DNA from 3 places in the Shewanella oncorhynchi genome. Region 3 is predicted to be linked to each of the others. Evidence: predicted binding sites of a transcription regulator. Region 3 holds the regulator's gene; each other region holds the start of a gene.
The links. The regulator sigma-54, encoded in region 3, starts transcription at its own class of promoters, with help from an activator protein. The targets are predictions, from matches to a motif close to GTTGGCACGNNNNTNGNNT.
Positions count from the first base shown of each region.

Region 1: RA178_RS06780 (YggN family protein) is a predicted target of sigma-54. The motif match lies at 8,097-8,115, and genes of this name have one in related genera.
Region 2: RA178_RS15335 (BON domain-containing protein) is a predicted target of sigma-54. The motif match lies at 1,727-1,745, and genes of this name have one in related genera.

Region 1 is NZ_CP132914.1:1,491,474-1,501,487, reverse strand. Features, by position in the region: gene RA178_RS06815 (YggT family protein) at 1-385, shown strand, start outside; gene yggU (DUF167 family protein YggU) at 385-690, shown strand; gene RA178_RS06805 (DUF4426 domain-containing protein) at 826-1,260, shown strand; gene rdgB (RdgB/HAM1 family non-canonical purine NTP pyrophosphatase) at 1,383-2,000, shown strand; gene hemW (radical SAM family heme chaperone HemW) at 2,000-3,166, shown strand; gene RA178_RS06790 (DUF885 domain-containing protein) at 3,319-5,169, shown strand; gene RA178_RS06785 (LysR family transcriptional regulator) at 5,825-6,766, opposite strand; gene RA178_RS06780 (YggN family protein) at 7,219-8,040, opposite strand; gene glsB (glutaminase B) at 8,224-9,138, opposite strand; gene RA178_RS06770 (YggL family protein) at 9,138-9,464, opposite strand; gene trmB (tRNA (guanosine(46)-N7)-methyltransferase TrmB) at 9,513-10,014, opposite strand, start outside.
Region 2 is NZ_CP132914.1:3,402,653-3,412,666, reverse strand. Features, by position in the region: gene RA178_RS15340 (IS4-like element ISSba6 family transposase) at 1-1,007, shown strand, start outside; gene RA178_RS15335 (BON domain-containing protein) at 1,137-1,691, opposite strand; gene RA178_RS15330 (glutamyl-tRNA reductase) at 1,966-2,421, opposite strand; gene RA178_RS15325 (sigma-54 interaction domain-containing protein) at 2,668-4,038, shown strand; gene RA178_RS15320 (L-dopachrome tautomerase-related protein) at 4,148-5,224, shown strand; gene RA178_RS15315 (hypothetical protein) at 5,437-6,096, shown strand; gene RA178_RS15310 (diacylglycerol kinase family protein) at 6,147-7,826, opposite strand; gene RA178_RS15305 (hypothetical protein) at 7,971-8,165, opposite strand; gene RA178_RS15300 (DUF1328 family protein) at 8,190-8,366, opposite strand; gene pfaD (eicosapentaenoate synthase subunit PfaD) at 8,722-10,014, opposite strand, start outside.
Region 3 is NZ_CP132914.1:736,861-746,874, reverse strand. Features, by position in the region: gene murA (UDP-N-acetylglucosamine 1-carboxyvinyltransferase) at 1-116, opposite strand, end outside; gene RA178_RS03420 (BolA family protein) at 126-383, opposite strand; gene RA178_RS03415 (STAS domain-containing protein) at 403-687, opposite strand; gene RA178_RS03410 (MlaC/ttg2D family ABC transporter substrate-binding protein) at 684-1,346, opposite strand; gene mlaD (outer membrane lipid asymmetry maintenance protein MlaD) at 1,358-1,831, opposite strand; gene mlaE (lipid asymmetry maintenance ABC transporter permease subunit MlaE) at 1,888-2,673, opposite strand; gene mlaF (phospholipid ABC transporter ATP-binding protein MlaF) at 2,670-3,488, opposite strand; gene RA178_RS03390 (hypothetical protein) at 3,695-3,853, opposite strand; gene RA178_RS03385 (KpsF/GutQ family sugar-phosphate isomerase) at 4,133-5,110, shown strand; gene kdsC (3-deoxy-manno-octulosonate-8-phosphatase KdsC) at 5,110-5,661, shown strand; gene lptC (LPS export ABC transporter periplasmic protein LptC) at 5,658-6,218, shown strand; gene lptA (lipopolysaccharide transport periplasmic protein LptA) at 6,205-6,759, shown strand; gene lptB (LPS export ABC transporter ATP-binding protein) at 6,756-7,487, shown strand; gene RA178_RS03360 (RNA polymerase factor sigma-54) at 7,595-9,073, shown strand; gene hpf (ribosome hibernation promoting factor) at 9,102-9,389, shown strand; gene ptsN (PTS IIA-like nitrogen regulatory protein PtsN) at 9,392-9,835, shown strand; gene rapZ (RNase adapter RapZ) at 9,832-10,014, shown strand, end outside.

The sequences.
Region 1 (10,014 bases), 750 kb from region 3:
GCCTTCCTTAGGGCGATTTGATACCGCATCTTTCGTCCTCGCATTATTGGTTGTGATAGCCAAGCTGCTATTAATTAGCCTCATTGCGGGCGGTGGCATAGACATACTGTTATTTTTGCTGTTTGCCGTTGTATCTGTGGTCAAAAAAGCAGGGGTACTGCTATTTTGGATGCTATTAATACGCGCAATCTTAAGCTGGTTTAACCAAGGCTATAATCCAATTGTAATGATTATGGGTCAGTTAACTGAACCCCTATTAGTACCAATACGTCGTATCATACCGCCAATTGGTGGTTTAGATTTATCCGTAATGCTGGTCATTATTGGTATGAATTTCCTCAATATGTTACTTGCTCAATATATCCCTTATTGGGCAGTGATCTAATGAGTGCAGTGACTTTGCAGCAGGGTGACTTGCTGCTCAATCTCTACATTCAGCCTAAGGCCAGCCGAGATCAAATTGTAGGATTGCACGGTGATGAGCTAAAAGTAGCCATCACTGCGCCGCCTATTGATGGCAAAGCGAATGCCCATTTAAGCAAGTACTTAGCAAAAGCTTTTAAAGTGCCAAAGAGCGATATTCACATATTAAAAGGTGAACTTGGCCGACATAAACAAATCCGCATTATTGACCCTAAGATCATCCCAAGTGTCATTACTGAACTGATGGGGCAAGATAGTGAAAGGTAATTCAGTTGAAAGGTCACTCAGTTAAAGAATCGTACAACTGAAAACGAATTAATCCTTTGAATGCTATTAATTTATTAGAAAAAATAGTCACAGCGGCCCTATAATCCAACATTCCCTAATATGAGGTATCCCATCATGTTCCGTAATCTTCTCGCTGTATTAGCCCTCACGGCCAGCCTTTGCGGTGTTGCAAATGCCGAGCAAAAAGAAACTGTCGGCAATTTTGATATTCATTACATGGCACTTGGCAGTACATTTTTAACGCCTAGCATAGCCAAATCCTATGGCATTAAGCGCAGTAACTACACTGGCATCATCAATATTGCCGTATTAGATATTAGCGAAGCGAATAAGCCCGCAGTACCCGTTGAAATTACTGGAGTTGCTAATAATTTGTTAGATGCGCGAATCAATCTAACGTTTAAAGAGATCCGCGAAGGTGATGCGATTTATTACATTGCCGAAGTGCCCTACCGCGATGATCAGGAAATCAACTTCAATATCGCAATTAAATATGGCAATCAACTGAACACGAACTTACAGTTCAAGCAAAAATTCTACGTTGAATAAACCTATTTTATACCTTTGTTGGCGTTGCTTTCCTGTAGCGCCAACCCCTTTCCCTGTCCTTTACTATTGAGCTTGGGTATCATAGTGCCAACGCACGTCGCCCCATTTATGATAGGTATTCCATGCAACAAATCGTCCTCGCCAGCGGTAATAAAGGCAAACTCGCCGAATTCGATCAAATGCTCGCAAGCTACGGTGTCACTGTACTGCCGCAGAGCCAGTTTAATGTCAGCGAAGTAGCAGAAACGGGTACCACTTTTGTAGAGAATGCCATTATCAAAGCAAGGCATGCCGCCGAAATCACCGGACTTGCGGCCATTGCCGATGATTCGGGTTTAGAAGTGGATTTACTCCAAGGCGCTCCAGGCATTTATTCAGCACGTTACGCGGGCGAAAATGCCAAAGATCAAGACAACGTATTGAAACTACTTGAGACGTTAAAAGACCAGCCAGCACCTCGCGGGGCAAGATTCCAATGCGTACTGGTATATATGCGCCATGCGAAAGACCCTACCCCGATTATTTGTCAAGCCTCATGGGAAGGCCAAATCGACTTTAGCCAACGCGGCGCTAATGGCCATGGTTACGATCCGATTTTTATCCCTGAAAATTATCAATGTAGCGCGGCAGAGCTGAGCAGCAACGAGAAAAATGCCTTAAGTCATCGTGGTAAAGCTCTAGTGCAACTCATCGCTGCCATGCAAGCCCAAGGCGTATTAACAGGCGGGAATGCACAATAATGTCGTCAACTGCCGTGACTACTACGATGAAGCTCGAACTGCCACCACTCAGTCTGTATATCCATATTCCCTGGTGCGTACAAAAGTGTCCCTATTGTGACTTTAATTCCCATGGCCAAAATGGCGAACTGCCACAAGAGGCTTATGTTGATGCGCTATTGGAAGACTTACGCCAAGATTTACATCTCGTCCAAGGGCGACAGATCCATACCATCTTTATCGGTGGCGGCACGCCATCATTATTCGATGCTAAACAAATCAAACGCATACTCGATGGTGCCAATGCGCTAATTCCCTTTAGTGACAATATCGAAATCACTATGGAAGCCAATCCTGGTACTTTAGAGCACGATGACTTTAGTGCCTATCGTGCAGCGGGCGTCACTCGTTTATCTATCGGGGTGCAGAGCTTTTCTAAGGATAAACTCAACTTACTCGGACGTATTCACGATCAAAACGAGGCACAAGTCGCCGCTCAAAAAGCCAGCCAAGCGGGATACTTGAGTTTTAACCTCGATTTAATGCATGGATTACCCAACCAAAGTTTTGCTGAAGCTATGGCCGATATCGACACGGCAGCGGCGCTTAACCCGCCACACCTATCTTGGTATCAGTTAACAATTGAGCCCAACACCCTATTCCACTCAAAACCGCCGCAGCTGCCCGATGACGAAGCGCTCTGGCATATCTATGAGCAAGGTCAACAAAAGCTGGCCGCATTAGGGTATGAGCAATACGAAATATCTGCCTACGCAAAACCTGGTTACCAATGTAGGCACAATCTCAACTACTGGCAGTTTGGTGATTATCTAGGCATAGGCTGTGGCGCCCACGGCAAAGTGACGCTGCCAGAAGAAAACCGCATCATACGCACGGTAAAAATTAAACATCCCAAGGGATATCTGAGTGCACACAACTACACCTTCGAATCGATTGAAGTTGCAGAGGAAGACCGCGCGCTCGAATATTTAATGAATCGCCTGCGTCTGATGACACCTATTCCTAAGCAAGAATTTGAACTGCGCACAGGACAACACAGAGACACATTGACCGAAGGAATGGAAAAAGCCAAACAACGCGGTTTACTCACAGAATCCGCTGAACATTGGCAATTAACCAGTAAAGGTCATATGTTTGTTAATGATTTACTGACACAATTCTGCTAAGCCTGCCGTTAAAATAGCTCTATAAATAATGTGTTAGCTTTCAATAGTGCAGTTTAATACTATTACTGCTAACACATTTTCTAACACTAATATCCATACATTCTTGTTCCGCTTCTTTAGTATTGATGCAAATCAATCTAGGAAGCCTGATCATGCCAATAAAAACTAAAATCAGCTTAGTCGCACTGACCCTTTCAGCTCTGCTGACCATTCCCGCGTATGCAGCATCAACTGCGCCAGCCTTACACAGTGCAAGCGAACCTGTGAATGCAGTAGCGCAAACCGAATCAGAAAAAGCCAATGCCCTGTTCGAAACCATCTTCATGGAAAACATTATGGCAAGTCCCATTTCGCAGACCTATATGGGGATCAAGCAAGACTATGATAAATGGGATGAACTAGGTGATGCCGCCGATGATAAAACCCTAGATCGCACAAAAAAACAAGTGGCGCGGGTCAATCAGATTGATGCGACCAAACTCGATCCACAAACTAATCTTAGCCTCACGTTACTGAAGCAAAATCTGCAAAATGACATCGAAGATGACCAATGGCGCTATCATAATTACCCTGTGAATCAGATGTATGGTGGCCACTCTATGATCGCCTCCTTCTTAATTAACCAACATCAAATCACAGATGTCAGCGATGCCAAGGCCTATATCAGTCGCTTGAATGGCGTTCCCAAACGCTTAAGTCAATTACAGACAGTATTAGCCGTTCGCGCAGATAAAGGCATTATCGCGCCTAAGTTCGTATTCACTTATGTGATTTCAGACAGCCAAAACATCATCAAAGGTGCGCCTTTTGATAAAGGCGACGACAGCGCGTTACTCGCAGATTTTCGCCGTAAAGTTAACGCATTAGCGATTCAAGAAACAGAGAAACAAGCGTTAATAAAGCAAGCTGAGCAAGCACTAGTGACTCAAGTCGAGCCCGCCTACAACAAGCTCATTGATTATATAAAAACTTTAGCGACCAAAGCTGACGACCGTGATGGTGCGTGGAAACTCCCTAATGGCGCAGCCTTCTACAACAATGCCTTAGCTCGTACTACTACGACAAACATGACCGCCGATCAAATCCATGACTTAGGGCTTTCTGAAGTGGAACGTATTCACAATGAAATGCGCGCCATCATGACGAAGGTCAACTTTAAAGGCGATTTACAGCAATTCTTTAGCTTTATGCGTGACGATCCCCAGTTCTACTACCCCAATACCGCCGAAGGCAAAGCCGCCTATTTAGCTGAGGCGACTAAGTTCATCGACAATATGAAGTCGCGCTTGGATGAAGTGTTCAAAGTAAAACCTAAGGCCGCCATGGTCGTGAAGCAGGTTGAAGCCTTTAGGGAAAAATCCGCGGGTAAAGCCTTCTATGAACAACCGGCACCGGATGGTTCGCGTCCAGGTAGCTACTATGCAAACCTATATGACATGAAAGCCATGCCAAAATACCAAATGGAAGCGCTGGCCTACCACGAAGGTATTCCGGGTCACCATATGCAGATCGCCATTTCCCAAGAACTGCAAAATATTCCTAAGTTCCGTAAGTTTGGGGGCTATACCGCGTATATTGAGGGCTGGGGCTTATATAGCGAATCTTTCCCGAAAGAAATGGGACTCTACGCCGATCCCTATTCTGACTTTGGTCGCCTAGCAATGGAACTGTGGCGTGCATGTCGCTTAGTCGTTGATACTGGTATCCACGCTAAAAAGTGGACCCGCGAGCAAGGCATAACCTATTACGTGGACAATACGCCAAATGCTAAATCAGATGCGGTGAAAATGGTTGAACGCCATATCGTTATGCCATCGCAAGCGACAGCCTATAAAGTGGGCATGATTAAGCTGCTGGAACTCAGACATAAAGCAGAGCAACAGCTTGGCAGTCAATTTGATATCCGCGACTTCCATACGCTAGTACTTGCTAATGGCGCATTGCCACTAGATGTGTTAGAGCAACAAGTCGATCTCTGGATAGCCAGTAAGAAGCAGGCCTAATGCCTTAATGCTGAACCGTGAAGCACTGTTAACTTGCTTCACGACTAAAGCGACATAAGTGAAAGTCTTAAGCTGCAGCCAATAAAAAAGCCACTCGAAAGTGGCTTTTTTATTGGTACCATTATCCCGTTAGATAACAGAACCCTTCTCACTGTGGGTCACTATATTTGTTGCATTAATATATGCTTTAGCACTCGCCTTCACATCATTTAACACACAGTTGCGACTTTAGGGTACAGGGAGACAAAACTTGTGCTCAAGGCTGCAAACCATCAATAAAAAAATTACCTCAGCGATAAAGCTGAGGTAAACCAAAAACTAGGATGATGGTTTAAAGAGCCAACATTGTTTTAGTTCTCAAACTTCTGTTGGCTGTGATCCAAAACTGCATTAACGCCGACCTGTATACAAAAATTGAAAGGGGTCATTTCCAATAAACGTATAGGACTCAGATCATTCCGAATCAACTGTTACCATTGTATTCAATTAAGAACAGAGTTCAAGGATGTTATAAAAAGTGCTTTAGAAACCCCTAAAAAACCATCAGCAAATGTACTCACCAACCCAATCTAAAGTATTGATTTTAAATAACCATAAAAGTGCGCGCTCAATTTAAAACCACATAAGACTGCTTTTGAGAACAATGTTTCCTATTTTACTGACGTTTACTGAATAATTCGACATAGGGAGCATCCCAATACGGTGGCGTTCCTATGTGATCTTTGATGAATTCGATAAAAGAACTGACCTTAGGTGCTAAGTGCTTACGACGGGGATAAACCGCCTGCAATGGCAGATGGTGGGTCAATTGCCAATCCTTCAGTAAAGGCACTAATGTCCCTTTGGCAATTTCATCTTCCATCAGATAACTCGCAAGATACACAACCCCAAGACCACTGATTGCAGCAGATTTTAATGCAGGCGCATTATCCACCCTGAAATTACCCGATACGCCAATTTCACAGTAGTCATCACCCTTCTTAAATTGCCACATGCTGTGCTCGTGCCACTCGCCTTGATAGACCAAACAGTTGTGGTCAACTAGCTGCTCAGGTCGAGTTGGCTCGCCATGTTGAGCAATATAGCCAGGCGAAGCAACTAACAGGAATTGACACTTCATCAGAGGTCTAGCAACCATGCCAAGCGGTAATTGCTCAGACATAGTTAACAGTAAGTCTAAGCCTTCGCTCACGACATCCACTTTATGGTCCAGTAAGCTCACTTGTAGCTCAAGCTCAGGATGTTTTGCCATAAAAGATGGCAACGCAGGAATGATATGCATCACTCCAAAGGATTGGGAAATCCCCACCTTAAGCACGCCGCGGGTCGCATCATTTAAGTTATGCACGCTGGCTATCGCTTGTTCAGCGTCACGCAGCAGTTCTTCACCTTGCAGATACAGCAAATGCCCTGCTTCAGTCAGACTTAAGCTGCGGGTGGTACGTTGAATTAATTGAACACCAAGTCTATGTTCAAGATCGGCGACTTGTGTACTGACCTTAGACTTAGAGATCCCAAGCCTTCTTGCGGCGGCACTAAAACTACCTGCTCTGGCCACATGAGTAAAAATCGCAATAGGTTCTAACAGTTCTAACATGGAAGTCGCCTTAAGCTGTTTACGACAATGATATTAACTTTCGGTGAGCAGCTATGGTTAGCGTAATCATCGCTTAAAAATAACCATAGCATTGATATCTCGCATCAAAATGATATAACGCAGAGATTTAGACCGAAAAAGTCCACTAAAGTAGGGGGTTATATCTGACTGATATGCCAGCTTTTAATTATATTTTAAGAGTATACCAAATATTCGTCTCTAGACTGTAACATTCCGAACTAAATCGCTGCAAGCCTAGCCTATAAGCCACATCAACTTAGCCATAAGGGTTGTCACCACGATTAAACCGTAGCCAATAAAAAAGCCCCTAGTCGATAAATTGACTAGGGGCGTAGCATTCAAGTTTGACTCATGCACAAGGAGATAGAAGTTATTGCAGTTAAAACTAAGGGCGATTCGCAAGAACTATTTACAAGAACTATTTGCAAGAACTATTCACGCAGTTCCTTGGTTGAGTTTTGTGTCAACACATAAGGTGCTAGTTCTGGCACTTCTTGGCGCAATTGATTTTCAAGCACTAACAGATGTTCAAATCGGTCGCACAAACGGTCAGCCTTAGCTTCTAATCCCTTAGATTGGCTCTCAACTTGTTGCTCAATATCTTGGCCTAAATTGTCCATTTTTTTGGAGAAGGTATCCATCTTGGCTTCAAAATTTTCACCGCCACCAGACATGATTTGGCCACCTAAGTTCATCATAATGGCGCCAATTGAATTCTGGACAATTTGTTCCATTTCCTGCTCGAATTCATCGTTAAATGTACTTTGCATCGAGTCTTCAGTCGCCCCTAAATAGAAGCTATCACCATTCTTGTAAGCCACTGAATCAACCCGTTTTTGAACGCCAGCCATCATTTCATCAAATTTTGCACCAGCGGCATCACCCATTAAAGGTGTTAAGGCCATACCAACCGCTTTGGAAGCAAGAGATACTGCCTCATTCACCAGTTCAATCACTTCTGGCACTTGAGTCGAAACTTCATCGGCATATTGAGTAACCAATTTTTTCTGCTTGTCGGTTAAGTTAACTTGCTTACCTTCCACAAATAACTTGTCAACTTCGATACGATACTTTTCTGTGCCCTTCTCGCTCATAACTAATTTTTTAGGCTCAACCATAACGTCATAATTTAAGGAGACTTCACAGCGCTCATCTATTTTTGGCTCTATTTGTGCTTGCGCCAGCTGTACGCTAGATGCCCCTAAAATCACGCCAGATAATGCAAATCCAGTTAATAACTTATTTAATTTCATTTTTGTTCGTCCTTTAATCTGAATAATTCGATAAACCTAAACTACTGAATAGCTTATAGCAGGAGACGTGCCAACTTTATAACGATTTGATTATGTTTAATTTTGAAAGTTAGCACTAAAAGGTCATTAGCGAAATTCGCTAACATTTAGTCTGATAGTGCTAATAAAAAACGAGAGATAAGACTAGAAAATAGAACGACCGAGACGCTGACTGAGATGCTCAAGCATCGCAGTGCCCGCAAGTGAGTTGCCATTATTATCGAGTTCTGGCGACCATACACAAATCGACAGTTCTCCAGGGATCACGGCAATAATACCGCCGCCGACGCCACTTTTACCTGGCATACCAACACGATAAGCAAACTCACCCGCACCATCGTATAAGCCCGAGGTTGCCAACAGAGCGTTAAGTTGCCGAGTTTGCACTTGAGAGATAAGCTCAGTCCCTGTGATACTTTTACCGCGATTAGCCAAATACAACATGGCCTTAGACAAGTCAGCACAATTCATCTTCAAGGCGCAATAATGAAAATAGGTGCGCAGCACAGTATCAACATCACCTTGAAAATTACCAAATGACTTCATCAAATAAGCGATAGCCGCATTGCGCGCACTATGCTGATATTCTGAATCTGCTACTTGTTTATCGAAACACACTTTATCGTTTTGGCTTAGTTGCCTGACTAACTCAAGCATTCTGTGTTTAGGTGCGCCTAAACGACTCTGCAATAAGTCAGCAATCACTAACGCGCCAGCATTGATAAAGGGATTACGCGGCTTGCCACGTTCTAACTCGACTTGTACTAAAGAGTTGAATGAATGACCCGAAGGTTCTTTGCCAACTCGGCTCCAAATTTCGGCTTCTTCATATAAAGTTAACGCTAAGGTTAAGCTGAAAACTTTGGAGATACTTTGAATCGAAAACGGCTCAAGGTAATCACCCGCACCTAAAGTTTCACCGTCAACAGTCGTGACGGCAATGCCTAATTTGCCAGCATCAACGCTGGCCAGTGCGGGGATATAATTTGCAACCTTTCCTTGGCCGAGCAAGGGTCGAACTTTCTCGACCACTTCCTCAAGTAATGCCAACTCGGGCATTAACCCCACCAAATGTCGTACAGTTCGCTAACTTCAACCTGAGACACTTTTTGGGTCGCCCAGAATGCCTTAACTGCAGCAATATCTTCTTCGGTACATTTACCAATCGTTTGGGTGGCGATAATGCCTTCCCATTCGATGTGGCCGCCGCCATGGAAACCTAATTTACGGGTTTCGATCACTTCATCGATGAATTTATCTACAGTTGCATCGATATCGGCTTCAGATACTGATGCATCAAAAGTCCAAGCCATATCGAAACCTAACTCTTGGAATTCATCAACGCGCATTTTCTTACGTAAACGACGGCTACGATTAGTTGCCATAGTGATTTTCCCTTTTGTGTTTAAAATTAGCTAAAATTGAGTTCGTGATTAAGCGATACGCTCAAACATCAGATCCCATACACCGTGACCCAATCTATGGCCGCGGGCTTCAAACTTTGTCAATGGACGATGATCAGGACGCGGCACCACACTGCCGTCGGCCGACTGATTTTGATAACCCGGAGCGGCTTGCATCACCTCTAACATATGCTCGCTGTACTCTTCCCAGTCAGTGGCCATATGGAACACACCGCCAATTTTTAGCTTGCGACGAATCAGTTCGGCAAATTCAGCTTGCACGATGCGGCGTTTATGGTGACGTTTTTTATGCCAAGGATCTGGGAAGAACAATTGCACTCGGGCTAATGAACCGTCAGCAATCGCATGTTCTAATACTTCCATGGCATCGTGATGATACACACGTAAATTAGTCACACCAGCAATGGCGGCATCACTGAGGCAAGAGCCTACACCCGGTTTATGTACTTCAATACCAATGAAATTTTGCTCTGGTGCATCTTTAGCCATTTGTACTAAAGAGGCGCCCATG
Region 2 (10,014 bases), 2.4 Mb from region 3:
TTAGTCGCAGCGCCAATACCTGGCACGCGAGAGCTGAACATCCTCATTGGTGCGGCCTTAACTTGTATGGTGTTGACGGTGTAGTGTGGCGGACACCCGATAGTGTCCAAAATCAAGCCGCCTTTGCGCGTACCGCAAACGCTTCAGGCGAAGCTGCTTATCCGCAAATTCGCATGGTTTGCTTGATGGAATTAAGCAGCCATTTGTTGGTCAACAGCGCCTTTGATTCGGTTGCCGAAAATGAAATGAACTTAGCATCCCAGCTCATTCCTAGCATTCCCAATTACAGCCTAACCCTATTTGACCGAGGATTTTACTCGCTCGGCCTGTTACACGCTTGGCAGCAAGCGCAACCTGATAGCCACTGGTTGTTGCCATTGAAGAAAGGCACTCAATATGAGGTGGTGCGAACGCTAGGAAAGCATGATCAGTGGGTGAAACTCACCACTACACCTCAGGCCAGAAAGAAATGGCCGCAGCTGCCTGAAACTCTTGAAGCGCGTTTATTGACTAAGACAGTGAAAGGTAAGCCAGTCGCCATTTTGACCTCGTTGACAGACCCGATGCGTTACCCCAGCGAAGACATCGTCGACTTATATGCCCATCGATGGGAAATAGAACTGGGCTACAGAGAGATGAAGCAACATCTACTGGAGAGCCGTTTTACGCTCCGTAGTCAACTACCGGAGCTGGTGACTCAAGAGTTATGGGGCGTGCTACTGGCCTATAATCTCATTAGATATAAGATGTTGCTGATGGCTAAAAGCTTGCCATCGGTCCACCCCAATCAACTGAGTTTTCGAGATGCGGCGAGTTATATCATCTTCAAGTTGACACAACTGTCATCACAAACACCGGGGAATATCCCGAGAGACGTATTGGATATAGAACGAAATGCACGGCAATTTAAGCTGGATGGTAAACGGGAAAGGGCATATCCACGAGTTCTTAAAATGAGCAAAAACAAGTTCCCGGTTAGACCAAAGAAAAATGCCGTTCACTCTTAAGTGAACGGCATTAAGCTGAGGCTGGTTTTTTTGATTCTTTTTTCATAAAGCACTATCGAACCTTGAGTCTAGATCGGCGTGCTGTTACTTAAAATACGTTTAATTTAAAAAATGCCGTTGTCGCGAGAGTTAAGACACTTTTTTAACAACTTTAATTTTATCAACGACCTTTTTCACATCGTCGGTATTTTCGGCAATTTTCAGTGCTAACTGACGTTCTGCATCGCTGGTAACTTCACCTTTCAATGTGACTATGCCATTGGCAACATCCACATTAATTTGGGTGCCGGATACGTCAGTTGAAAACAGTAAACGCGTTTTGATGACTGTGGCAACTTTAGAGTCAGTTAAGGTGGCAACAACTTCACTGGTGCCTTCTTTTTCATTCATCACAGTGAGTTGGTTATCGACATCTTTCACCCCATCTAAGCTCTTGATGAGCTCTGTGGCGAGGGCTTTATCCACACTGCTTTCCACTTTACCTGTTAACGTCACTTTACCATCTTTGACATCTGTAATGATGTCGAAGGAATTGAGATTCGTGTTGAGCAGTAAAGTGGTTTCTGCTTTTCCATCGATCCACGCATCCTTGGTTCCGTCTTTCCAATCTTGGGCGGCGGCCACATTTAAACTGATTGAACCGACAAGTAAAGCCACTAGTACTGATGCTGTTGTAGTTTTCATAATCATATCCTCCGTTGTTTTCTCGAAGCTAGATAATGCGCCAATCGTGCCAATGTTTTTAAGGTAATGATTTTTAATGTTTTAATTGTTTTGTCTGGCGTTTTTATACCTTGGCATTTTCCTTTAGGTCGGTCTTTTTTACCGACAAAATGTAATTTTTTCTGGCATGCTGAGCCATCATTCGAACATAAAAAACCGCACTCATCAGTGCGGTATTATGTCTGTAGTAAAAGTGGGGGAGTCGGTTAAATATGGCTCACTTAGCGACAGGGAATTAATGGTAATTGAGCGATCCCGTACCGTCGTAACTCATTTGCAGCCAAGCGGCACCCTCTGCAAGTTGGTTTGCAAGTTGTGGCTGATGTGCTTGCCTTACTGCTTGTTTTATTTGGATTAGCACTTGCTGCTCTATGTCGACAAGGGCGGTCATAGCCTGCGAAATTTGGCACTGTTGCAGCAATTCTGTTGCTTGAGTATAAGTGACGGGCACGGTGTGACTTAGGCCATTAATTGGCTCGTCAGCCAAACGTCTCAGCTGTTCAAACCGAGTTAACATTCGTTGGTGGATGTTAGCTTTGGCGGAAAAAACACGCTTAAGATTATAGTCTTCGACATACCTCCTCGCTTGGTTGTAAAATGTGAGTCCTTCTTGATTCAGCTTGATGATTTCATCGATCAACATGATATCGGCGCGGATATCAGTCTGATGTTGCACAACATTAGACTTCATTATGGGCCTCCTAATGCCAGTGTTCGACATAGATTGTTTAACTGCTTGGGTAAACTGATTTCGTTTCGTTCAGCTACCATGCATATTCTGTTCTCGTTTTTAATGATATTTTAACAGGCTGATTTTTAGACTGATATTCTCAGTTCATCGAGATATCATCTTAGAACATCGGCAACTATTACCGTTGCTGTTGTTAAAATTTCATGGCTGACATACAGTAGTTTTTCATACAGGGAGTAGATACGCATGGCTCGACTGACACTTTTTTATCACTTGCAGGATGTTGGCGCCGAGCAAGCAATCATCGAACTTGCTGGCGCTGCTGACTTTAATAAGCTACGCAGTGTCGATGACTTGCCTTGGATAGAGCAGCTAGGGGCAAATCACGTCGATGTTGCCATTATTGAGTTATCCAGTCTTAGTCGAGAAGATTACCTTGTGCTGCTGGATAATACGGCCATGTCAAATATTGAGTTTATTTTTCTCTCCGATGGTCAGCCAAACCCTAATCTTGATCAGTTAATGTCTCATTTTGCGGGTTACCACTTTCGCAAACCTTACGATATGCCGCTAATCAGCGAAATTTTTGCTGATTTTGCACAGTATTTAGCATCATCGCCTAATCGACTGCATCCTTTTGCTAGCGAGCTAGACCAATACGGTTTGCTTGTTGGTTCATCAGCTCCTATGCACAAGCTATATCGTACAATTCGTCGCGTCTCTGCGACAGGCAGTAATGTGCTGATTATTGGGGAAAGTGGGGTCGGGAAAGAACTGGTTGCTAATACCATACATCTTGCCAGCCCTAGGGTGAACGAGCCTTTTATTGCGATTAACTGTGGTGCATTAAGCCCTGAATTGGTCGACAGTGAGCTGTTTGGTCATGTCAAAGGCGCATTTACGGGGGCGAATCGCGATCACAAAGGCGTATTTGAACAGGCTGAAGGCGGGACCTTGTTTCTCGATGAAGTCACCGAAATGCCGATTGATCATCAAGTGAAGTTACTCAGAGTGTTGGAAAATAGCGAGTATCGTCCTGTGGGTGGCGACAAAGTGCAACGTGCAAACGTACGTATTGTGGCAGCGACTAACCGTGATCCCATAGTGGCGATAGAGGCTGGGCTATTTCGAGAAGATTTGTACTTTCGTTTGGCTCAGTTTCCCATTCGCGTTCCGCCCTTACGGGAACGTGGCGAGGATATTATTGGGCTTGCGCAGCATTTTCTTGCCTATCGTAACGTGGCCGAAAAGCAGAATAAGAGCTTAGCTGAAGACTGTATTCAGATGATTGCTAAGTACCCTTGGTCTGGTAATGTGCGCGAATTAAAACATGCAATTGAGCGAGCCTATATTCTGGCCGATCAGGATATTTTACCCAGCCATTTACAGCTACCTCAGACGAATGAAGTGGGTTTATGTGGTGGTGAGCAAGTTGTTATCCCCCAAGGCATGCGCTTAGATGATTTAGAGAGAATCGCTATTTATCAAGCACTAGAAACCACTCAAGGTAATAAAACGGATACCGCCGAACAACTGGGGATCAGCGTTAAAACCCTCTACAACAAGCTCAGCAAGTACGAGCAGCAAGTCGAGACCGGTGAAACGACTGCTGAATAAACATTAATTATCAAATTAATATTGAAACAGAGCTAAACTTTATACTCTTTTTTTTGTAAATAATAACTCCTATTCTACAGCCCTTAAACAGAAAAAGCGGAGATAGAATATGAAACACTTATTAACAACAGCATTATGGCTTTCTTTGACAGCCAGTAGTTTTGTGAACGCCACCCCAGCAGTAGGAAGTCTTGAAACAGTCGCTGAATTGCCAATACGACCTGGCAATGTCAGCGTCACTGCACAAGGTCGGATTTTTGCCACAGTACATCCATTTGATACACCATCAGGTTTGCAATTGATTGAAGTTAATCGTGAGACCAACGCTTATAAAGCTTGGCCTTCAATGGATTTGCAAAAAACATCGACAGCCAATACTGCTCAATTTGATACCTTATTAGGTATTGCTCAGGACAAGGCTGGACACCTCTGGACCGCAGATATGGGGTTAGAATTAGGCCAGACAAGGATTTGGGGATTCAACATTAAGGACGGCAGTCTATATAAACAAATCGTCCTACCACAAGCTCTCGCGCCTAAAGGCAGCTTTATGCAGGATCTGGTTGTCGACTCTCAAAAAGGCTGGATTTATTTAGCCGATATCGCCAACCCTGGCCTCTTAGCGGTGCGTATCGACGATGGCCATACAATACGTTTTTCAGGTCATAGCTCGCTGCAGGCCGAAGCGGATGCAGTAATGAACATAGATAACAAAACAACATTGTTTAATGGCAAAGTCGCTAGTGTAGCGGTCAATCCAATCAGTTTATCTGCCGATGGAAGTACACTCTATTATGGTGCAATGAATGGTACTCACTGGTATCAGTTATCGACTGCAGCTTTACAAACAGGCAATAATGATAAAATTATCGCCACGGTAAAATTAGTCGGAGCCAAGCCTGTATCAGATGGCGCTGCAACGTCCAAACAAGGTAATCATTACTTTACCAATTTGAACCACAATGCCATTTCCATGCTAGATAACAAAGGCACACTAACAACAGCGGTCAGTTCTCCACTACTGGATTTTCCTGATAGTGTGCAATTTGGTGAAACAGGCTGGTTATATATTTCAGTGAACCAATTGCATAAAGCAAAAGCCTTTAATGGAAAAGCCGAAACAGCCAAACCGCCTTATCGTATTATGCGACTCTGGACCGGTGAGGATACTGCTGCGGGTCAATAACACCTTAGCTGCAACTGCAAAGTTGCAGCTTATATTTGCAGTATGAGTTATATCGCAACTGGTATTTACGTTGATGTGAGTCTTTGGTTTAACTCGAAAGCGTCTAGAAATGAGTTAGGTGTTGATTGTGCAAACTATCAATGCCTCTTATTGTGACTGGCACAGGTCAATATTGAATGGTGAGATAATTTTTGGAACAAGGAACAAGTTCAGTGAAACTCAATCAACCTTCTAAAAATGCATTTTATATTCAAACTCTGAGTACTCAGTACCGACCTCTATTATTGCTGTTTGCTGCTGGGTTATTACTGCTTGGTTTACTCTGCGCCAGAGCAACCTATTTACAACCCGATCCGATACTACAGCTCGTTCTCGGCTGGGTAACACTGTTTCTATTGTTACCCGTGTTACCGACTGCGTTTGTTCAGCAACAGTGTTGGTTAGACGCTGAGCAACAGCAATTGTGGCTCGGTAAAGGTTTATTCAATGGGAGGTATATGGGATTGTGGCGGTGGCGTTCCTATGCCTTTTCGGATATTCACTCCGTGCAACTCTATCTGCTGCAAACAACCCATTGGCACCAGTTCGAGCGTAATCGCCAAGCAGAAGATATCGTTGAGCATTATCTCGCCTATCTACAATTGCAGCAGCCTAAGGGCGCGCAACTAAAATTGGCTAACAGCACTGATAGAAAGGAATTACAACAAGTTCTACAGCAATGTGCGCAGGCGATAGATTGTAAATTTCAGGATTTTAGTAACACCACTCAAAAATCACTTCCCAAAGGTAGTGAATTTAATTTCATGCGGGTACTGGTTCTGCTGGTTATATTTATTTTGTTGAATATTTTATATTTTTTGTTCGTCCTATAAATTCTCAGTCATCCAGCCTAAAAAGTTAGGCTGGATGTCCTCCACAACGATCACTCATCTTGCTCAGTGGTTTCCTGATAAGGAACAAACACTTTAAGAGATGCTGGCTGGACTTCAATAGTGAGATCCGCTGGCTCAAATACTTCACCATCAATCACATATTTACACTTAGGCTGGCTGCTGATAGTGACCTTTTTAGCATGGGCATGATGGACTTTACTTGCACTCGCTTGTTGATCTCGCACACTCTTATTGCCTTCTTTTACCCATCCCGCAATCGCTAATTCAGCGAGGCTAAGCAACTGCTCTTTGGGTTCATCGCCAGCATCCAACCAAGTAATGTCGAGCAAACCGTCGGTCATGTTTGGCTCGCCATCGCCCTGCGCCAACACGCTGGTAAACGGTGCGGCATTGGCAACGATTAGGCTATGGGTCGTCAATGTTGTGGGTTTTGCATCATCTAAGCTGAGCTGGATGGTTAAAGTGATATCGGCATTCACTGCGCGCCATAAGCCATCGAGGTAGGCAAACTGGCCGAGGGCATTTTTACGCTCACGGTTCGCGGATTCAATCATTTGTTGCTCAAACCCTATGCCTACGAGTAACAACACTAACTCCTCATTACAACGCGCGGTATCAATGGCTTGGCAATGCCCTTGAATAATATTATCCAGCGCCTGAGAGATAGGAATAAGCTTACTGCCTAAACCAAAGAGGGCATGGCTGAGGGCATTAGTTGTGCCAAGAGGAATGATGCCTAAGACGATATCCGTATCGACGATTTGAGAGGCCACTTCAGTCACAGTACCATCGCCACCACAGGCGATAATGATATCTGCGCCTGCATTACGGGCTTGCTCGGCGAAGACATTTGCGGTTTCGTCTGCTGTTGTGAGTTTTAAAGTCAGGTCAAAATAGGCTTTAAGTTCATCTTGGATTTGCTCGCTGTATTCTTGCCATTTCCCGCCACCAGAAACTGGGTTGGCGATAATCCACGCCACTTTGTGGATGTTAATTTTCCCTTGACTAAGCATGCGATCGAGCGCGCGTAATTGCCATTTGTTTAAGCCAGCGGTTTTGCGGATTTGCTTTATCTGTTGCAGTACTTCGGCGAAGTGCTGTTGTTTATCTTTACAAACCAAATAAGCGGCGAGTACCAGCACTGAGCGGCCACGACCCATAGCACAGTGGATGAGTACCTGTTTATTGGCGCGTACTTGGCGGTGCAGCCAGTTAACGGCTTGATTGAGTTGGGCACTGGTCGGTACGCTATGGTCGAGGATGGGAATATTTAAATACTCGATATGATCTTCAAATTGCGACCAATCTAAGCCATCAAATTCAGCGGTGACATCCAGAATGGCAGTGATCTTATTGGCTTTAATCTTTTCCAGATCTGCGGAAAAGAGTCTACAGCCGAGATACAGATGTTCATCAATCCTTTGCATGGGCGGTACTGAATCGTATTTTCTGGCCCAGTGGTTATAGAGTCGACAGCCTAATAAAAAGGGAATAAAACCCCAACGAATATACCAAGGAATAGTGCCATCTTGGCGTTTTCTAAAAATACTGGCGAGATTAAACCAATAGGCGGAACCGACTAAAAACAGTGACAGACTTGTCCATGCACAAATGAAAGTGAGCAGGGGAGAAGTGTCTGTTACTGCAAAATAGGCTAACAATACTGCACCTGCAGTGTACAAATATTTGATGTGGATCTTCGTTAGCATGCAAGTCCTCCAATGCCATTGTTCTTGGTTAAAATCGTTGCACTTGAATGGATAGATGTCGAGATGAGAGATGCAGAAATGAGCGAGTCTAAACCAAAAGGGTGGCAGTAGACGAGTCTATTGCCACCCTAAAGTCAGGTTTGTTTAGCACTTAGTATCTTTAGCTTTAACACCTTCTTTGACTTCTTCACAGGCATCTTCGATGGCGTTACCTGTATCAGTCATTACTTCATCGATTTTTTCGCCCGCGTCTTCGGCTTTGTTATCACTACAGGCCGTTAAACCTAGGGCGAGTAATAATGCGAATGCTGCACTTGTCATCAGGGTAAATGGTTTCATATCTATCTCCTTTTCTAAAAAAAATTATAGTCGCGGTGATTTACCCTTAAGGGCATTGATCAGCAGAGAAATCACTAATAACACAATAAATATGAAGAAAATGATTTTCGCTATTCCCGCTGCTGCGCCAGCAATCCCAGCAAATCCTAACAACCCGGCAATCACGGCAACAACTAGAAATACTAATGTCCAACCTAGCATAATAACCTCCTGCCCTTGTATTAATCCTTCTCATGACCGTTTGTGTCACTTGTAAGGTAACGGCTAATGGCTCTTACTTGATTGCGATCTTAATGCCAACTTTAAAAATTTTAAGTAGTTAATTGATTTTAAATATAATTTAAATCATTTTATTTAAAATGGTGTGAGTGAATTAAAAGAGGGGTAGGCAATTTTTACCTAAGCTTCGGTAAGAGTTTCAGCCTAATACGTTGCATCAAAGACTGTGAGCTGATGTCGTTCATAAGTAAAGACAAATAAAGGCCGACACTGTGAGTTTGTGTCGGCTTGAAGATATTATGATCTTATAATACAAGACGATAGGAGCTAAATACGTTTAAAAACGATTTAATGGTTTCCAGCGCTGCAGGCTAACTGGAATGCTCGCGCCTTGGGATAATAGCAGGTTAATGCGGGATTGATATGCTGCGCCCACCATTAAATGTTTGGCTAAATCCACCGCATTACGGGCCTTATAGTCATCTAAATAACTGCCTTTCGCCCACGCATTAAATGCGCCAAGGGCAGGGCCTGCCCAGATTTGGTAATCCATTTCGCGGCCGACTTCACCTGTGTTCGACCAGCGGCTAGATAGACCCAAATACCAGCGGAAAATCAGTGCCATCTTACGTTTGGGGTTATCCAGCGCGCGCTCGATTTGCTTAGGATCGCGCTCGTTAAAGTGGGCGACTGTGCCCGCCCAAATATCATCGAGTGATGAGCGGAACACTTGCTCTTCGAGCTTTTTACGCTCGTCCGCAGGGATGGCATCAATCGAATCGTAACGGGTGTAGATTTCATACAGCTTATTGGCGCGCATCGGGAACAGAGTGCCGCGCTTAACCACTTGTAATTTCACGCCCATTTCGAACATATCTGCGGCAGGCGCCATAGTCACATCGGCCATTTCTGTGGTGGCGAGTAACTTACGAGTGTGTTCGCTCGCGCCCGCTTCGACGCAGGCTTGGTTGATTGAACCTGTGACGATAAAGGCCGCGCCCATGTTGAAGGTGGCTAATGCTGCATCGGGTGTGCCGACGCCGCCGCCAGCACCCACGCGGATGGGTGTCTTGTATTGATACTTAGCTTGGATTTCATCTTTGAGCGCCAAAATCGTCGGCAAAAGCGTGACTAACGGACGATTGTCGGTATGGCCGCCAGAGTCGGCTTCGGCTGTGATGTCATCCGCCATCGGCACAAGCAATGCCATCGCCATTTGGTCTTGGCTGATAAGACCGTCACTCACTAGTTGCTGGAGGATTTTGGCAGGCGCCGGTTCCATAAACTTAGTCGCGACTTCGGTGCGGCTGATTTTGGCGATGACTTTGTTGCCAATGACTATTTCGCCATGTTCGTCGCGGCTCAAACCCGCTGCGCGGTAATAGACGATTTGCGGCGTTAACCCTAAAAATGCCGAAGCTTCGACCGTGCGCACTTTATGTTTTAAGAACAGCTCAACACTGCCGCGCTCTAATGCGGGCTCGCTTGGGCTATGAATTAAGTTAAAGGCGTAGGGGCCATTAGGCAGCGCCGCTTGAATGCGAGTAATGGCCGCTTCAACGCGGGATGGAATTAACCCCGCCGCGCCAAATGAGCACAAAATGCCCGCTTGACCTAGCGCAATAACCAG
Region 3 (10,014 bases):
AAATCGGTTTCAGCCAATACACCCGCCATCAGAATAGGCAAAGCTGCATTTTTAGCACCCGAAATAATCACATCACCGGCAAGCGGGGGGCTTGCCTGAATTGTTAGTTTATCCACTTTTCCTCACTAGCTAGGCATGTTGAAAACTTTTTCGCGTTTCCATTGAGTCGGCGTGAAAGTTTTGATCGTTAATGCATGTAATTCACCGCTGGCAATGTGTGCCGTCAACGGTGCATAAATGGCTTGTTGCTGTTTGACTCGGCTCATACCATCGAAGCATTCACCTACGGCGATCACTTTATAATGGCTACCATCCGAGCTAGCGTGAACTTCTTCAAGCCCTAACGCATCACGTAAAATCTGTTCGATTAAGCTGCATTCCATGAAATCTATTACCCTATTCTCAATGCGCTTCTTCGGTAAAGAAGGCATCTAAATCATATAAATCAATTAGTTTTTTAAGTTGTGGTGAAGCAGAACTCAATACAAGTTGGCTGCGATGTTCACGCACTAACGCCAGCAAAAATGCCATGCCAGCGCTATCACTGTATTCGAGCCCAGACAGAGACAATATCTGGGTTGACTCATTTAGCAGTTGTTGTCGCTGTGGCCAAAGTGTAATGACATCGGCTTGGGTTATGCGCCCTTTGAGATGACAAACTGTCCCCTGTTGCACAAATTCAATCACGACTGTGACTTCCCTGACTTAGCCTTCATGACCACTTTCTCTTTTGTGCGATCTTCGAGCATCTTAATCACGGGATCGATACCCTGTTGGCGAATTAGATTAGAGATTTCCGACTGCTTAGAAGACAGTAAGCTCACACCTTCGGCAACTAAATCAAATGCCTTCCACGAGTCATCCTTTAAACGGCGCGCCTTAAACAGCAGTTTAATCGGCGGGCGACCAGCTTCGATGATCTGCACGTTTACATCGACCATTTTCTCTTTGCTGAAATCAATCCCAGGTGAGAATTCCACTTTTTGATTAGTATATTCAGTAAAGGCTTGGGCATAAGTAGAGATTAAATAACCTTCAAAAGCATTGACGAAACGATTGCGTTGCTCTTCGGTTGAATCCTTAAGATATTGGCCTAATACCTTATAAGAAGCGTATTTATAATCGACATAAGGCATGAGTTCTTCACGAACAATCACCTTTAAATGGTCTGAATTTGCATCGATTAATGCTTTATCTTTGTGAAAACGATCGAAGGTTTTATTGGCAACGGCTTTCACCATGGCATACGGATCTGTCGTATCGACAACCACATCGGCGGCGACAGCGCTCGTTGTCCCTAAAACCATCACTAACGGCAATAAAAAACGAGATAAGTTTTTAAACATAGCGGTAACCCCTATTTATCCTTCGAACCCATACTATATAAGAACTGACCAATCAGCTCCTCCAACACTAATGCCGAGCGGGTGTCGTCAATCTTATCGCCGTCTTTCAGCATACTGACATCATCGTCGACAAAACCCGGTGTTAACCCTAAGAATTGCTCGCCCAACAAACCCGAAGTCAAAATAGCTAAACTACTGGTTTCAGGGAATTTATCGTAACGCTTGTCCATTACTAATGTAACCACAGCCACTAACTTAACTGGGTCTAAATCTATGCTGCTCACTCGGCCAACGACAACACCGCCAACCTTGACTGGCGAACGCACCTTCAAACCACCAATGTTGGTAAAATTGGCTTGTATGGTATAAGTGCTATCGCTGCTTTTCACTTCAATATTGGCGACGTTAAAGACTAAGACCAAAAAAGCGGCCAATCCTGTTAAAAGAAACACACCCACTAATAATTCAATTTTTCGTGTCAACATGTTCAGCTACCACTCTGTTAATCCATCTAACCTGTGTCGAAATCCGCAGTGTTCCGTTAGCGGCCAAACATCAGGGCTGTCAGTAAAAAATCCAATGCCAATACAGCGAGGCTCGACTGAACGACAGTCTGGGTCGTTGCACGGCTGATGCCTTCCGGATTTGGGATCACTTGATAACCGCGATATAACGCAATCCAAGTGACCACTACGGCAAACACACCACTTTTGATCAAGCAGTTAACTATGTCCTGACGCCATTCGACAGACGCCTGCAGAATCGACCAAAACGCACCACTGTCGATCCCTTTCCATTCCACGCCAACAAGGTGCCCGCCATAAATACCTACAGCGGTAAACATCAACGCCAGCAATGGCATACTGATCACTCCAGCCCAAAAGCGCGGTGCAATAATCTGCCTTAATGGGTCAATCGCCATCATTTCTAAACTGGAAAGCTGCTCAGTGCTTTTCATTAAACCAATTTCAGCGGTTAATGCTGAACCCGCCCGTCCCGCAAACAATAACGCGGTAACAACTGGCCCTAACTCACGCAGTAAACTGAGCGCCACCATAGGACCTAAGCTTTCTTCAGTGCCAAAACCAACTAAGATGTTGTAGCCTTGTAGTGCGAGCACCATGCCGATAAAGAGTCCTGAGACTAAAATAATCACCATGGATTGCACACCGACCACATAAATCTGGCGCACTAATAATGGAAAACCTTTACGCACGCGTGGCCAGCGAAAAATCGCGCCCCACAGCATAAGGCCTGCACGGCCAAAGCCGAGCACTAGCTCAATCGCGCTGCGGCCTAAGTCGGCAATACTGTCGATTAACTTCACTTGCCAACTCCTTTTGCCATTAATTCTTGCTGGTAATCATTTGCCGGATAATGGAACGGCACGGGGCCGTCCGGAGCACCTTGAATAAACTGTTTCAGCTGCGGATTATCAGCGTACTTTAATTCTTCAGGGGTACCGTGGGCGATGACTTTTTTGTCAGCCACCACATACACATAATCGGCAATGCCAAGCACTTCATCCACATCGTGGGACACTACAATTGAAGTCAGATTCAGCGCATCGGATAACTCACGAATAAGCTTTACTAACACACCCATCGATATTGGGTCTTGCCCTGCAAAAGGCTCATCGTACATCACCATTTCAGGTTCAAGCGCTATGGCTCTAGCCAATGCAGCGCGGCGTTGCATACCACCGGACAACTCACTTGGCATCATCTGGGCGGCGCCACGCAAGCCTACGGCTTCAAGCTTCATCAGCACGATAGTGCGAATAATGTCTTCTGGCAGACCAGAATGTTCGCGCAGCGCAAACGCCACGTTATCGAACACATTAATGTCGGTAAATAGCGCGCCACTCTGAAACAGCATGCTCATCCGCTTACGCAGACTAAATAATTCATTGCGACTCACGCCATGGATATCGTGGCCATCAAATAGCACTTGTCCGTGGTCAGGCGTTAATTGGCCGCCGATCAACTTTAACAGGGTCGTTTTGCCTATGCCGCTCGGCCCCATGATCGCCGTCACCTTGCCCCTTGGAATGGACAGGCTAATATCTTCATATATCACACGCTGACCGCGGCTAAACCCCAAATTACGGATCTCAACCAACGGCGTTTGTTCTTGAGTCATGCTTGATTCCGACATTTGCAAAAGAGGTGATCCTAGTCTTCCTAGACTGACCAATCGAAGAGCCGCAAATTGTACGTAATTGCGCTTTAACCTACAACCGAATCGACACTATCGCCCTGCGATACTTTCAATTTGCCTCATTTACAGCGAAAATGCGCCCTAAGTTTTCACTCTGCACAGGTAAAATGTTACTTAATGTTTTCAACCTAGTTGCAGAATTGGCGATATTGGCTAATTCGTTCGCACTTAGCTCGCTCTTCGTCCACTTTTAGGTGCGATGCGTCGATATACGAGTGTGAAATAGAGGCATCCCGTGCGGTAATACCCGCCGCGATACGGGATAAATCCATTGAAATAAACGACAAAGACGATGATATTGCTCAAGACCTTCGACCGCTAAACAGGTTATTGTGCATGAATAGCTGCCGCAGCTGAACTTGACGAGTCGGATCAATCGCTCTAGCCTGCCGCAATTGTTTTGTTGTTTTAGGGAATTCACCACAACAAGACATAAGCTAAATCGTCTGAAAACAAACTAAAACTTGGCAGAAAGCCTATTACATATCATCTTTATCGCGTACCAAATTGTGCTATTCCAATCCCATCAATGGGGCGACAAAGACAATGCAAAAAGAGAGATAGACATGGTAGACAAATCACAACTGCGCCAATGGGGCTGTAAAGTTATCGACATTGAAAAGTCAGCCCTAGACAATCTTTATCAATATGTTGATTCGGCTGAATTTGCAGAAGCTTGCGAGTTGATCCTTAACTGCACAGGCAAAGTGATTGTCATGGGCATGGGCAAATCGGGCCATATCGGTAATAAGATTTCTGCCACCCTCGCCAGCACAGGAACGCCCGCCTTTTTTGTGCATCCGGGTGAAGCCAGCCACGGCGATCTCGGTGTACTAGCCGATAACGATGTGATTTTAGCGATTTCTAATTCTGGTGAGTCGAGCGAAATCCTCACCTTAATGCCGGTCATCCAACGTATGGGCGTGCCTGTTATTGCGGTAACGGGTAAACCCGAATCGAATATGGCGCGATTATCTAAAGTGCATTTATGTATCGAAGTCCCAGAAGAGGCTTGCCCACTTGGACTTGCCCCAACGTCGAGCACTACCGCGACCTTAGTGATGGGCGATGCCATCGCCATTGCGCTACTACAAGCGAAAGGCTTTACCCGTGATGATTTTGCTATGTCCCATCCTGGCGGAGCTTTAGGACGCAAGTTATTGTTAAAAGTCTGCGATGTCATGCACAGCGGTGATGACTTACCGCTCGTTAACCACGATATTTGCATCACAGAAGCTCTGTACGAAATCTCCAAGAAAGGCTTAGGCATGACGGCGATTATTGATGATCAGCGCAAGCTGGTTGGTATCTTCACCGACGGTGATTTACGCCGCGTTATTGATGCCGAAGTGAATTTACGCACGACGCCCATTGCCGATGTGATGACCCGTAACTGCGTGACGATCACGGATAATGTATTGGCCGCCCAAGCGCTGCAAGTGATGGACTCAAAAAACATCAACGGATTAATTGTTATTGATAAAGACCGCCATCCTATCGGCGCTCTTAACATGCTAGACATGGTTAAAGCAGGAGTCATTTAATGCCACAGCAAGGATTTTACGGCCCAATCAGTGATGATGTGTGGCAACGCGCGCAAAAGATTAAACTGTTGATTTGTGACGTCGATGGGGTGTTTTCCGACGGCCGTATTTACTTGAGCAATAGTGGCGAAGAGCTCAAAGCCTTCCATACCCGTGACGGTTATGGCGTGCGCTCACTACTCACCAGCGGTTTCAACCTCGCCGTGATCACAGGACGTCAATCCAAAATCGTTGAAAACCGTATGACAGCCCTTGGTGTTACCCATATTTACCAAGGCGTAGACAATAAGTTCGAGCCCTATGAAGCATTGCTCGCACTTTATGGTGTCACCCCAGAAGAAGTGGCTTATATCGGTGATGATATTGTCGATCTCCCCGTGATGAATGTCGTCGGTTTAGCGGTCAGTGTTGCTGACGGCCACCCCTATGTACGCCAACACGCCCATTTTGTGACTACGCTCAATGGTGGCCACGGTGCACTGCGTGAACTCACAGATCTGTTACTCCTAAGTCAAAATAAATTCACTTCGGCCCATGGAATGAGTATATGAGTCGTGTGACACTCGCGATTATCGCTTTTTTTGGAACTGCACTAGCGCTTTACTGGCAGGTCCAGAACAAACACAGCGGTGATTCCGATAACAGAGTAAAAGATCAAAATACCCCAGATTTCATCGTTGAAGATCTGCGCAGTGTTGAGTTCAATGAGCAAGGACTAGTGAATAGCCGTGTGACGGCGAAACACATGGAACATTATGATTCAACGAATCAAACTTTCTTTACTCAACCTGTTTATCTTGTTTATCCAGACCAAGGTAAAGCACAATGGCAACTCAGGGCAGATCAGGGCAAGCTAAACAAGGAAACTGGCAAGGTTGTATTAGAAAATAATGTTATTATCGATGCCATTAGCCCAGAAGAACCGATTCAGACCTTGTCCACCAGTTATCTGGAACTCGATCTCAACACTATGATAATGACCTCTGACCGTACCATTTACGTCACAGGGAAAGATTTTAATATTCAAGGCCAAGGCCTTTATGCCGACCTCAACGCGCAAGAAGTGCAATTGACCAGTCAGGTAGTAGGAACATATGAAGCAAAATAACGTATTACTTGCCAGCCTAATGCTAATTATGAGCATGAGTGCTTTCGCGAAAGTCGGCGACTTAAAGCAAGAAGTCAAAATTAAAGCTGTGAGCCAAACTGCGGATATCAAAAACAACCAGATCATTTTCTTTGGTCCGGTTGAAGTTACCCAAGGCTCAATAAAAATCCAAGCAAATGAACTGCGTGCATTTTCCGCTGAAGGTGAAAATAGCAAAACTTTGGTCGCCACAGGTAACCCTGCTACGTATAGCCAAATATTAGACGATGGCCGTCCTGCATCGGCTAGCGCGAAAGAAATTCGTTACGATATGGCAAGCCGCACCTTAACACTGAAAGGTATGGCGTCATTAGATCAAGCGGGTAGCCAAGTTACAGGCAATTTAATCCGCTATAACATGATTCAACAGAAATTGATGGCCGAGAGTACTGGCAGTGGTGACGATCGCGTGATCACTATTATTCAGCCTGAAAACTATCAAGATGATGCTAAATCAGACGCTCCGGCGGATAAACCTGTAAAAAAGCAGGACTCTAAATGACCCAAATCACCTTAAGAGCACAAAATCTGGCGAAAAGTTACAAGAGTCGCCAAGTGGTTAAAGACGTCAGTCTGACGGTAAAAACCGGTCAAGTCGTTGGCCTACTCGGTCCAAACGGTGCAGGTAAAACCACGACCTTTTACATGGTTGTCGGGCTAGTGAAGAGCGATAAGGGACATATCTTTATCGACGATGATGATTTAACCGCAGATCCTATGCATCTGCGTGCCCGCAAAGGCATAGGTTACTTACCGCAAGAAGCCAGTATCTTTCGTAAGCTAACTGTTCATGACAACATCATGGCCGTACTGCAAACTCGTAAAGAACTTAAAAATGAAGAACGAGAAGAAGAACTAGAACATCTGCTCGAAGAGTTTCATATCACCCACATCCGTGACAGCCAAGGCATGTCATTGTCGGGTGGCGAACGTCGTCGCGTCGAAATTGCGCGGGCTTTAGCCGCTAATCCTAAGTTCATTTTGCTCGATGAACCGTTTGCTGGCGTCGATCCTATTTCGGTTATCGACATCAAGAAGATTATCGAACAACTCAAAAGTCGCGGCCTTGGCGTACTGATCACAGACCATAATGTCCGCGAGACATTAGATGTATGTGAACATGCTTATATTGTGAGTCACGGAAACCTGATTGCCGAAGGAACTCCAGCAGAGATCTTAGACAATCAGCAAGTTAGGGCTGTGTACTTAGGTGAACAATTCAGGCTATAGTTAATCGAGCGAAGCCAATGGAGGCAATTTATACCGCCATTGGGCTTCACTCAAAATGATAATAAGCGACCTCATCCAACAATAATAACGTAGGGATCAGCGGTAACATGAAAGCGTCACTCCAGCTCAAACTGGGTCAACAGTTAACCATGACGCCACAATTACAACAGGCTATACGTCTGTTGCAACTGTCGTCATTAGAACTGCAGCAAGAGATCCAGCAAGCATTAGATTCTAATCCCCTTCTCGAGCTGGAAGAGGATCAATTCGACGCCACTAAAACCCCTGTAAACCAAACGCTATCCGATACGGATTTCAGTGAATCTAGCACTCTGCCACCAGAAAAAGACAGCTCCACCATAGACACGGCAGAGTCGCTAACCAAAGAATCCATGCCCGATGAGCTCCCCATGGACACCACATGGGATGAAGTGTTTACCGCCTCCCCAAACTCAGGCCCCGGCGGCAGTCGTGAAGACGATATGCCCTTCCAAGGTGAGACCAGTGAAGGTTTGTACGAACACTTAGAATGGCAAAAAAACCTCACGCCGTTTTCTGAAACCGATTTAGCCATTGCCACCGCCATTATTGATGCCATCGACGATCAGGGCTATCTCACCCAAAGCACTGAAGAAATTCTCGAAGCCATGGGCAATCCTGAAGTTGAGCTTGACGAAGTCGAAGCCGTACTCAAGCGCATTCAGCATTTTGATCCCATAGGCGTTGCTGCACGCGATTTAAGTGAATGCCTGCTGATCCAACTGTCGCATTTCGCCGCTGATACTCCCAACCTAGAAAACGCCCGCATGCTGATCAAAGATCATTTAGATCTGATCGCCGCCCGTGATTTTAGGTTATTGATGCGTAAGACTAAATTAAAAGAAGATGAATTAAGGGATGGTATAGCACTCATCCAAACCCTCAATCCTCGCCCAGGTTTGTTGATCACGCCCAATAATGACGAATACGTTATCCCAGATGTGTCTGTGTCGAAGAAAAATGGCCGCTGGGTCGTTGAGCTTAATCCTGACTGCATGCCCAAAATCAATGTAAATCAACATTATGCTTCTATGGCACGCAGCACAAAAAACCAAGCCGATAGCCAATTTATTCGCGGCCATCTGCAAGAGGCTAAATGGTTTATTAAGAGTCTAGAAAGCCGTAACGACACTTTGCTTAAAGTTGCTAATTGCATAGTGCAATATCAGCAAGGTTTCTTTGAGTACGGTGAAGAAGCCATGAAGCCTATGGTGCTTAACGATATTGCCGAAGCGGTAGAAATGCATGAGTCCACCATCTCACGGGTCACAACTCAAAAATACATGCATACCCCTAAGGGACTTTTTGAACTAAAATACTTCTTCTCTAGCCACGTCGGTACTGACGATGGTGGTGAGTGCTCATCCACAGCAATCAGAGCCTTTATAAAGAAACTGGTGGCAGCGGAAAACCAGAAAAAACCATTAAGCGATAGCAAGATGGCACAACTTCTGGCAGAACAAGGGATCAACGTAGCCCGCAGAACCATTGCGAAGTACCGAGAGGCTATGCTTATTCCACCTTCTAATCAGCGTAAAAGTTTATAACCTACAGTGGATATCGGAGGACGTTTCTATGCAAATAAACCTAAGTGGACACCATGTCGAAATTACCGAATCGTTACGTGCATATGTAGAAGAAAAGTTTTCAAAACTTGAACGCCATTTCGAACAGATCAATAATGTGCACGTTGTGCTCAATGTTGAGAAAATGCAACAAATTGCTGAAGCGAGAATAAACCTCATAGGTGGTGAAGTTTTTGCTACTTCAGAGCATGCTGACATGTATGCCGCTATAGACGCCCTGATTGACAAGCTTGACCGTCAGGTTATTAAACACAAAGAGAAGTTAACAAAACACTAATAATGGAACTTTGTACCATACTGCGGCCGGAGTGCACTACCTGCGCCACTCCGGGCAGCAAGAAAAAGGTACTGGAACTCATCAGCGACTTAGTCGCTGCCCAGTACCCGACCCTCTCATCTCAAGAGATATTCGAAAGCCTAGTGGCGCGCGAAAAGATGGGGAGCACAGGTATAGGTAACGGCATCGCCATTCCACATGGTCGACTAGCCGATATAGATCAGCCCATTGCCATACTAATTAAGTGTGAAGAGCCGATAGCATTTGATGCTATCGATAAGCAACCTGTTGATATTTTATTTGCACTACTGGTGCCTGCAGACCAATGTCAGCAGCACTTAAGTACTTTGTCTTGCATGGCCGAAAAGCTGAGCGACAAGCAAATATTAAAGCAATTACGCAAGACGCATGATGAAACGGAACTCTATCAGGTAATCACTGGATGAAACTGGTCATAGTGTCGGGCCGCTCAGGCTCAGGCAAATCTGTCGCCCTTAGGGTACTCGAAGATCTCGGCTATTATTGTGTCGATAACCTTCCCTTGCCATTGATTGGCAGTTTGCTTGAGCAACTCAAAGGCAGTAACGATCTCGTCGCCATCAGTGTCGACGTGCGTAACATGCCT